2 regions of the Lactobacillus sp. PV034 genome follow, and region 1 is predicted to be linked to the other one. Evidence: predicted binding sites of a transcription regulator. Region 1 holds the regulator's gene; the other holds the start of a gene.
The links. The regulator LexA, encoded in region 1, represses DNA repair genes until DNA is damaged. The targets are predictions, from matches to a motif close to CNAACANNTGTTNG.

Region 2: the regulator LexA is predicted to act here: its motif matches at 4,138-4,151, upstream of FP432_RS05180 (Y-family DNA polymerase).

The regions. Positions count from the first base shown of each region.
Region 1 covers NZ_CP041982.1:269,527-275,165, forward strand. The annotation lists gene rplS (50S ribosomal protein L19) at 1-151, shown strand, start outside; gene FP432_RS01460 (class III bacteriocin) at 227-1,198, shown strand; gene FP432_RS01465 (phosphotransferase) at 1,253-2,101, shown strand; gene lexA (transcriptional repressor LexA) at 2,162-2,785, opposite strand; gene FP432_RS01475 (DUF896 domain-containing protein) at 2,919-3,167, shown strand; gene FP432_RS01480 (YneF family protein) at 3,237-3,458, shown strand; gene FP432_RS01485 (ABC transporter ATP-binding protein) at 3,543-5,309, shown strand; gene FP432_RS01490 (ABC transporter ATP-binding protein) at 5,302-5,639, shown strand, end outside.
Region 2 covers NZ_CP041982.1:999,808-1,005,446, reverse strand. The annotation lists gene FP432_RS05205 (hypothetical protein) at 1-902, shown strand, start outside; gene FP432_RS05200 (C1 family peptidase) at 1,047-2,357, opposite strand; gene greA (transcription elongation factor GreA) at 2,503-2,964, shown strand; gene FP432_RS05190 (PTS lactose/cellobiose transporter subunit IIA) at 3,348-3,677, opposite strand; gene FP432_RS05185 (PTS sugar transporter subunit IIB) at 3,683-4,009, opposite strand; gene FP432_RS05180 (Y-family DNA polymerase) at 4,173-5,474, shown strand; gene FP432_RS05175 (hypothetical protein) at 5,467-5,639, shown strand, end outside.

The DNA.
Region 1 (5,639 bases):
TATCGGTGTTGAACGTACTTTCCCAGTAAACGACCCACGTGTTGCTAAGGTTGAAGTTGTACGTCAAGGTCGTGTACGTCGTGCTAAGCTTTACTACTTACGTGATCGTCATGGTAAGGCAGCTAGAATTCCTGAAAAGCGTCGTAAATAATAAAAATAAAGCTTTCTTGTACAAGAAAGCTTTATTTTTTTATCGTAAATTTTATAGATTAAGAAAAGAATTAATATGATTCCTAAAAATGCTCAAGTAAAGTTAAAATATGATTTAAATAATTTACCCCACGTTGTTGTGCAGGCTAGTTTTATGAGCCCGGAGCAAATTTATACTTTACAATTATTACATCAGCAAAGAGATACGGTTGTATATCGTCATCCAGCTTTTGGAAAAGAAGTAAATTTTGAGGGAGAAGAGGCAGTGCTATACTTAAAAGGTAACGAAGAAAATACCGCAGCAGGCCATACTCAAACTTTGATTTACTCTGGACGTGAGAATTACTATTTTGTAGGTGTAAAGCCCAAAAAAACTGGACATATTTTTTGGAGTACCCAAATTGCACGAGTTGCCCTTAATGAAGCTGGAAGTATTACTTATAATGAAAATACGCAATTACCACGATTATCATATCTAAATCGAGCAGGTATAAAATATCCCGGTAAAAATTTAGTTAGAGTAGAAGCAGCTATTTCTCCAAATTATCAGTATTTTTTGCTTGCTAGCATTGATAAGGACCATACAGGCCACTTTTCGCTTTATCATCTTAAAGATATTAACCGAGCATTGGATAAAGTTGAATATAAGCCAGTTGATATTAATATTGAAAAATTAAAATGTATTGATTCTTTTACAATTTCTAACTTTAATAGCGAATATTTTAAGTCAATTCAGGGATACGGAATTGATAATGATAAAAGCATTTATATTTCTAGTCAACCAAGTCCTACTCAAAATTGGTTAGGCTTTGCGCAACAAAGACTACCAAGAGAAATAGTGAAGATCCCTTGGGCTAATGAAATGGCAGATAACTGGGAAGTAGTAAATTTAGATAAAGAGAAAATTTTAAATATGAGAGGATTTGTGACTGAATTTGAAGGAATTCAAGTAATAGATCGAGATCATGTGTTATTAACTGTGGCATACCATAAAAGATATAGCGGAACTACGCTTCATAATAAAATTTTTGAAATTAAGATGTTATAAATTGATTTTTTAGAAGTAGTTAAGTATATAAAGAGTTGGGTATTGAGGGACAAAATGGAAAAGAGTGAAGAATTTAGAAAAATTTTAAATAATAAGGTGAACGGACAATTAATTCCGACAAATCATGAATCATTAAATTCGACCTATTTCGGATTTAGCAAAAAATTTAATAATAGTATATTTATCAAAGTATTTAATTCATTTAAGAAATTTATGACAGAAGAACGGATTACTTGCCAATTAAGTAAAAGAATATTGGATACTTTTAAAATTGATTGTAACGGAATGAAGTATGTTCTAGTTATGAAAGATTTACATCCACGAGATTTAGAAGAGAGGATAAATACTGAGCGAGCTTATGAAATGGGGGTTGTTTTGGCTAAATTTCATAATACAGTTAAAAGGTTTGATGGAATAAAAATAGAAAGTAATTATTTTAATAAAATACCTGAAAATATAAAAGAATTGAGAGATTCCCTCGAAAAAGAAAGATTATTTAATTTATCAAGAAAATTTAATAATTTACAGCCTTTAATTGAAAATGACTTAAAAGAGAATGTAAATGTTGTGTTACATGGGGATGTAGGAGTACGAAATTATAAAACTATAAATAATTGTTTAATCTTAATAGACTATGAGAGAGCCAGAGTAGGGATTAATTATCAAGATTTTATAAAACTTTTTTATCAAGATTTTAAATTAGATTCTTCATTAATTGACTCTTTTCTTAATGGATATAATTCAAAGAGCATTTATCATTGGAAAATAAATACCTCTACTCAGTATTTTCTCGTTTTTATAACTGCCATTGGTATTATGAAATATACTCAGAAAATCAAAGATAAACCTTTTAAAAAGATTGGAATACAAATGATTAACGAAATAGAAGATTATTTTAGATAAATAAATTTCGTAAAGTGTATGTCAAAATAAAAAACGCTTGATTACCATCAAGCGTTTTTATTAGTCGATATTATTACGATACAAGCCCACAACTTTCCCTAAGATATGAACAGTATTTAAGATGATAGGTGCCATCGTATCATTTTCTGGTTGAAGCCGGTAATGATCATCTTCTTTATAGAATCGTTTAACAGTAGCTTCATCTTCATCAGTCATTGCTACGACAATTTCACCGTTATGAGCAGAAGTTTGTTTTCTTACAATTACATTATCGCCATCAAGAATCCCCACATTAATCATTGAAGTTCCATGAACTCTTAACATGAAAAGATCCCCAGCATCATTAGTTAAGTCAGGTGGAATAGGGAAATAGTCTTCAACGTCTTCGACGGCTAAAATCGGTTGTCCAGCAGTTACAACACCGATAATTGGAATATTTTTAGGTTTAATTCCTAAAGCACTAAGTCCTTCTTGTGTTACTTCAATGGCACGAGGTTTGGTAGCATCTTTAATGATATAGCCCTTATTTTCAAGACGTGACAAATGACCATGAACAGTAGAAGTAGAAGATAAGTTAACAGCAGAACAAATTTCTCTTACGGTGGGAGGAAAACCACGGTCTTCGACTGTTTCATAAATATATTTTAAAATTTCAAGTTGCTTTGATTCGCGTGCTTCAGTCATATTAAACTCCTTTTATTGATACAATAATTCTAACAAAAAATAAAAGAGATAACAAACAAATGTTCTAGGTCTTTATAACTTTTTTTATAAATTTAGAAAGAGTAAACTTAATGAAGTAAGAGAGGTGTTTTTTATGGACAAAAAAGAAGAAGAAAAAGTAATAAAGCGTATTAATGAACTCTACCATACTAGTAAGGAAAGAGAATTAACGCCTGAAGAACTTGAAGAAAGAAAGAAATTGCGCAGTGCCTTCCTCGAAAACTTCCGTGCAGGATTTAGACAACAACTTGAAGATACTGTTGTTATCGATAAAGATGGTAAAGAAGTAACTTCTGAAAAGGCCAAAGAAGCACAAAGAAGAAAAGGTTTAAGAAAAGATTAAAATAAACCTTTAAAAAATATATCTTTTTTAGTAAAATTTACTTGTTAGAAAATTGGAGGTTTTATCATTATGAATATTGGGTTAGCAATTTTATTAATCATTATCGCTCTTCTTATTGGTCTTATTGCAGGCTTTTATGGTGCAAGAGCATATATGAAGAAATATTTTCAAGACAACCCTCCAATTAGTGAAGATATGATTGTTGCTATGATGTCTCAAATGGGGCAAAAGCCATCTGCTAAAAAAGTAAATCAAGTTATGAATATGATGAAACATCAACAACGCAAGTAAATTTAATTTAATCAATTCACTAATTTAGAAAACGAGGGAATTTTCCCCTCGTTTTTTTGTATATATTTTTATTGGGGTGATTTATTGAGTATATTTGGTAAACTAAATTGGTTTTTTAAGTCAGAGAAAAAAAGATATATTATTGGAATTATATTTTTAGCTTTAACTTCTGTAGCTAATTTGATTCCACCATTAATTTTAGGTAAAATGGCCGATCAATTAGATAAAGGACATATTAGTGTGGCTTATTATCTGTGGTTAATTTTAGCAATTGTCGCGGCTGCCTTTTCTTTATATTTTTTAAGATATTTTTGGCGCAAACAAATTTGGGGTGGCGCTGCTGTTTTAGAAAGAAAGCTGCGCTCGCAATTATTTGAGCATTTTATGAATATGGATCGCACTTTCTTTCAACGTCATCGAACCGGAGACTTGATGGCACATGCAACAAATGACATCACGGCTATTCAAAATGTTGCCGGTGATGGAGTATTAACCTTGGTCGATTCTTTAGTAACTGGTGGTTCTACCATAATTGCAATGATGGTAGTAGTTGATTGGCGGTTAACGATTATCGCCTTGTTGCCATTACCTATTTTAGCAATTGGTTCTTGGAAATTAGGGGACCGCCTGCATGGTGCCTTTGATAAATCGCAGGCAGCTTTTTCACGTCTTAATAACAAGACTCAGGAATCAGTATCTGGAATAAAAGTTCTAAAAACTTTTGGGCAAGGAAAAGAAGATACGGCTGCCTTTAATAAGATGGTTGATGAAACAATTGAAATCAATAAAAAAGTTTTTAAGTGGGATGCTTTATTTGATCCATTGGCTACTGGAGTAATTGGAGCCACTTATGTAATTACAATCATTTATGGTGGACTATTAGTTTCTCATCAAACTCTTTCTGTAGGACAGCTAGTGTCTTTTATAGCTTACATTGGTAACATGATTTGGCCGATGTTTGCGATTGGTTATCTATTTAATATTTTGGAAAGAGGAGCTGCTTCTTATGATCGAGTAGAGCTCCTATTAAAGGAAAAACCATTAATAACTGATAAAGATGCTGACAAAAGCCTTGATCAAGATGCAATTAAAGGTGATTTAGTTTACGATGTACAATCTTTTGCCTATCCAGATGAAAAAGATATCCCTGTTTTGCAAAATATAAAATTCAAGTTAAAACCAGGTCAAACTCTTGGTTTGGTAGGTAAGGTTGGCTCAGGTAAAACGACAATTATTCAATTATTGTTACGTGAATTTGATGACTATCAAGGAGAAATATCTTTAGGTGGTCATAATATCAAGAACATTCCCCTTAAAGTATTTCTTAACGAAATTGCTTATGTACCGCAAAAGAATTTTTTGTTTTCAACGTCGATAAAAGATAATATCGCTTTTTCTGAACCAAATATTGAACAGAATAAAATTGAAAATGCAGCAAAAAAGAGTGATCTGCATGATGATATTTTACAAATGCCAGCGGGCTATAAGTCTTTAGTAGGAGAAAATGGTCTTTCTTTATCAGGAGGACAAAAACAAAGAATGTCTATTGCGCGGGCTTTGTTAAAAGATAGTCAAATTTTAATTTTGGATGATGCCTTATCAGCTGTCGATGCGAAGACAGAAAAAGCAATTTTAGCTTCCTTACGCAAAGAAAGAAGAGCTAAAACAACTTTGATTGCAGCTCATCGTCTAACTTCCGTTATGGATGCAGATTTAATTTTAGTTCTTAAAGATGGAAAAATAATTGAAGAGGGAACTCATCAAGAATTGTTAGCAAGACATGGTTGGTATGAATCAATGTGGCAAAAACAAGAGTTAAATGCGGAGGCAGGTGAAAAGCTAGATGAATAATGAAAAGGATGAATCGATTTGGGCTAAAGAAATTCCGTTTAAAGAACAAATGGGAATTTTTAAGCGGTTAATGACATATGTTAAGCCATTTAAATTTGAAATTGGACTGGCCTTAATTGGTGCTTTTTTGGTTAGTGTAATTAACATGTTGTTGCCACGCGGTTTACAATACTTTTTAGATTATTTTTTATTAAAACAAAAGGCTAGCTTGCAGATAATTTTATGGGCTGGATTTTTATATGGAGTTGGATCTATTTTAAAAGCCTTGATTCAATTTACCTATGAATATTTTTATGCTTTAGGATCAGAAAAAACATTGGAGAGTGTGCG
Region 2 (5,639 bases), 730 kb from region 1:
TAGTAGGAGCTGGAATCGGAGCTGTTTTTCTTTTTCCTTTAATTCAACAATATTTATTTCAAAAATTTAGGGATACTAGTATCGACGATCAAGGTAATTTGCTTCTTCCAAGTTCAAGTTTACATCTCTTTACTGCGATTAATCCCAAATCAATTAATATCTTGCAACAAGGATATGTTGGACCTTTAATTATAGTTTTATTTTTGGTTGCAACTATTGCGAGCTTGGTAAAGATAAGAAAAATTAGTAATAAAAGTAGGACTATTTTAATTTCAGCATTAATTATTTCGGTTGTGTTATACGGAAGAAATATTGTGCTATTTTTGAGTAGCCATCTAAAAAGTATAAATGTGATGCAAGAAATGTGGCGCTTAAACTTACTTTTGATACCATTATATCTACTTCTAATTGCTACTTGGGCTACTACATTAAAGCTAAAGACTGGTAAAATAGTAGGAAGCATCAGTATTATTTTTTTACTAATCAGCTTTGCCTTTACTTCTAAGGTAACCCTTAAGTTCGTTTATGACCGCTATCAGTCATTACTAATTAATTATCAAACTAATTATGGAATTAGTCGGGGAGAATACTTGCCTCAATCATTTGTAAAAGCATATCCTAATTGGCGTGAGATGACGCCAGAAAAGGTAGTCGAAAAAGAACCTGGAGTAAAAATAAAAGCGAACAATTATCATGAATTAGTTTTGCTAGTGGACGGAAAAGTTCAGTCAGTAGTAGTGCCAAAGATTTTTTATTTTGGCTATCAATATCAAATAAAAACAAAAAAGAAAGTCACTTCTTTCAGAGAATTAAAGGAAAATAAAGAAGGATTAGGAATAATTAAACTTACGCCAAGTAAAACAAAAAAGAGATTATTGTTAAATATAAGCAAACTGGTGTAGCAATCATTGGTTGGATTATTTCAGGTCTTACCTTACTTTTCTTGGCAATTAGAATTATGATCAAAAAATGTCGGCAATAAAAAAGCTAGGAGTTATGAGCTGTTTCATAAACTACTAGCTTTTTTTGTTCGATTTAATTATTAATTAGGCCAAAGAATCCCAAGGTGCAAGTTCAGTTGGAGTAGATTCAGCTAATTTTCTTTGGTCTGGAGTTAAGAATTCTTTTCTGACAACTACTTCATAGACAAATTCGTTAAACCAATCATTGCTCATGGTAAAGTAACCTTTACGGCCAGATTTATCGCCCCAAGAATTTTCAACTTTCCATTTACGGATTTCACCATTATCTTCGTCTACACCGACTAAAGTCATGGCGTGACTAACACTACCTTCACCTGTAGCTAAACGTTCTGCTTTAGTCATTTGAGTATCAACTTCAAAGAGATCGTCTGTCTTGTAAAGTTCAGTATCTAAATAGCCAGTTTTGCGGTCCATTTCCTTCAAAACATCATTACCGAACCAAACGCCTTCACCATCTTTTAATTGCTTAATAGCAGCGTTACGTAAGTATTCCATTGGTTCGTTTAAGAAGGTAATAGGGATGCCACCATTAACATTATCTTCAAATGGTAGAGAGTATAACTTATTGTATTCATGGTCGGGAGCATTAGTGAGACAGATATAGTCATCAAAGTTGACATCCCAGTATTTATTGAAAAATTCACTTGGGGTCAGGTCTTTATCTAAGTGTAACTTTTTATTGTCATCGCGATATTCAAGATCAAATTTCTTTGGTGGTTCACCGACAGCAATTGCAGTCATGCGATAGACTTCACTCAAGAATTCTTTACGCTTTTTTTCTACTTCTTCAGTTTTACCAGCGTTTACCAGTTTACGTAAAACTAAAGCATCTTTTCTTTCCTTGCGAGCTAGCGCATCACGTAAAGCAGAAGTATGGTCAGTGTTAAAACTTTCTGGCATGGCATAAGATGGCACAACACCATATTTTTTAACTAAAGAAGCAGCCATTGCCCATTGACCGCCGTCGGCACCGGCAAAATCTAGATAAGCTTGTACACTTCGATCAGATAAAGGTTTATCTGCTGAAGCAATTATTGCATCGTAAAAAATATTTGCTCGTTCAATTTTATCCCAGAAGAAGTTATAGGCTTGGGATAAGGTAAAGTTTTTGGCATGATATTTTTTACCAAAATCATGACGTAAGGTATTTAAGGTTGCAAATAACCAGCAACGACCGGATTGTTTTTGGTTAGTAACATTATCGGTTTCAACTTCAACTGAGAAGGTATCAGTTAAACGCCCAACAACTTCGGGATTGAATGAAGCCTCTAATAGACCGTTACGCATCGCAGCGCGGGCAACAACTTCATTTCTAGCATTATGAAAATCATTACGGAATTCTTCTAATTCCTGGAAGGATAATTCGTGAGACATATGAAACTCCTTTTTAACTTTTTTATAATTTATAGCTCCTATTTTACATCAAATTTTAATATTTACCAGTTACTAAATAAGCAATAAATTTTCTTATTTTTCTAAAAATGATACACTTGACTAGAATTATGGAGGAAAGAAGTTAATGGTGTATTTTCAAAAAATGACCCCAGAGGGTTACCGTGAAATTGAAGAAGAAATTAAGCGTTTAAAAAAAGACCGTCCACGTAGAATCAAGATTTTGCAAGAAGCTAGAAGCATGGGGGATTTATCCGAAAATTCAGAATATACGACCGCTAAGCAAGAATTAGGGCACCTGCAAAGTCGCTTACGTTATTTGGATAAGCAATTAAAATATGCCGAAATTATTGAACAAAAAAATGATGGAACAATTGATTTGGGTTCAAAAGTTAAATTAAAGTTTGAAGACGATGATGAAGCAGAAACTTATAAGATAGTAGGACGCATGGAAGCAGATCTAACTAAAAATAAAGTTTCATTTGATTCACCCTTAGGCCAAGCACTTATGAAACAAACAGCAGGGAAAACTGTTACTGTTGAAGCGCCGGCAGGCAGTTATCAAGTTGAAATTATTGGGGTACGTTAGTATTTTAGGACATTTAAAAAGACCTTGATCAATTGAACAAGGTCAGTAGATTATATAGTGGATTCTAAAATTATAAATTACCAAATAAGTTTTTTCTTCCGGTTGAGTATAGTATAAACGTAAAATTAGTTTGGACGATAATAAATAATCATTTAAGGTTCACCTTCCCTTTCTACCTAAGTAAGGTCCTTATTAATTGTAGGACGAAAATTAAAAATTTCGAAATGATATGTCTTAGGAATAATTATTATGGTAAGTGATAAAAAAGAGGCTTAGCAATTGCTAAGCCTCTTTTTGTGATGTGAGTTTTCATTAATTATTTTAACCTTAATTGACTAAATAGTCTAAACCTTTTCATTAAGAAAAGTAAAAATATCAAATTCTTAGTAGTTGTTAGCTAATTTTTGATATAAGTCGACAAATTCTTTAGCTAAATCTATAAAAGTAATGGCCCCCATGAGGTGATCCTCTGCATGAATTAAATAAAGATCCAATTTAGTGTGTTGGCCATTAGCTATTTGAGTTAAAAGTTTACTTTGAGTAGTGTGGGCCTTATTTAGCTCAATATTTGCTTGATCGAGGTAGGACAGAGCTTGCCTAAAATCATTAGCTTTAGCTGCTTGAATAGCATGCATAGCATCATTTTTAGCTTCGCCTGCTTGCGTCATAACTTGCATAATTACTGTTAAATTATTTTCTTGTTCTTTTGCCATTCTAATTACTTCTCACTATTTAATAAATTTTCGATAGTTGTGATAATTTTGGGGCTATCCATCATTGCATAATCTTGAATATTGATGACAGATAAAGGAATCTTAAATAAAGCTGTTGTTTTTTGAACTTCATCCCTTAAATATTGAATTTGCGGGGCTAACAAGACTACATCTGGCTTCACGGCTTGAATATCAGTTTTAAGTTTGCTAGCTGGACTTGTAATAAAGCCATAGTCTTTTCCAGCTTGCTCAACTACTTGAGCTAATTTTGAAATTAGTAAGGAACTAGACATTCCTGAAACACATGCAATTAGAATAGTTTTTTGGGCCATGATAGTTTGCTCCTTGTTGACAATTTTAACTTAAAATAATGAGTCATATTATAGCAAGGTTAGGGTAGAAAATAAATATTACTCTTTTGCCACTTGAAAAATGATATTTAAAAAGTGTAGAATTTATACGAACATATGTTCAATAAATGTGAGAGGCGATTAGATGTATGATTATCGGTATGAGCCTAAAAGATTAATATTTATGATTGATAACAAGTCATTCTATGCTAGTTGTGAGTGCATCCGCTTAGGATTAAATCCAATGACAACTGCGTTATGTGTTATATCTAGACAGCCCAATACTAATGGGGGACTTATTTTAGCTTCTTCACCCTTAGCAAAAAAGAAATATGGGTTAAAGAATGTGATGCGTGTGCGACAATTACCCAAAGAAGCTGAAACCCCAGATTTATACCGCGTTGATCCGCACATGAATCTTTACATAAATAAGGCTCTTGAAATTAAACAAATTTTTTTGAAATATTGTGCTGAAGAAGACCTACACACTTATTCAATTGATGAGAGTATGCTTGACATGACTAGATCTTGGCGTCTTTTTGGAAATGATCCTTATGAGGTAGCAAGAAAAATTCAAAAAGAAATTCATGATAAGCTTGGCCTTTATACTACGTGCGGGATTGGAGAGAATCCCTTATTAGCTAAATTAGCAATGGATATTTCTGCTAAACACCGGACATCAATGATTGATTTTTGGCACTACATTGAAGTTCCTGACACTGTTTGGAAGATTAAAAATTTAGAAGAAGTATGGGGAATTAATAAAAATACTGCAAATCATTTAAATAAATTGGGAATTTATAATATGTACGAGTTGGCGCATGCTAATCCTGACCAATTACATCGTGAATTTGGCGTGATTGGTGATCAATTATTTGCGATGAGTTGGGGCGTTGATCGAAGTATCATTAGTCAAAAACCTAGAGTCAATGATAAAAGTTATTCAAATTCTCAAGTATTAGAACGAGATTATAAAAATCAGCGAGAAATTGAGGTTATTTTACGTGAAGTAGGAGAGCAGGTAGCAGCTAGAATTAGAAAAAGGCACTTACAGACAAGTTTGATTTCTCTTCATGTTGGTTATGCTTTAAGCTGTCGTAGTAGACGTGGCTTTACCAAAAATGAAAAGGTTGCTCCTACCAATAATAATAAAAAATTAACTAATGAATTGATTGGGATTTTTCGCAAGAATTGGCGGGGAGAACCAGTTAGAAGAATTAGCGTAGGTTATCATAAATTATCGCCAGAAAATTTACAGCAATTAGATTTTTTTACGTCACCCCAACATCAGATTAATGCCTTTAAAATTGATCATCTAATTGATCAAATTCGAAAAGATCATGGTTTTACAAGTGTAGTGAAGGCTTCTAGCTTATTACCAGGTGCAACTGCAATTAAGCGCAGCAATTTAGTTGGAGGTCATACTGGGGGCAACGCTTATGAGTGATGATTTTGATAGGCGGATCAAGAGCTTCTTTAAAAATTATCACGATCGTGGCATGGTGAAGTGGGCTGGCTTTTATTTGAGTGATCATACGGCAAAAATAAATGCTGATTATCAAAGAAGAACGAAGAAAATTAGGCCAAGACCTGCAATGCCGCTATCAGTAAT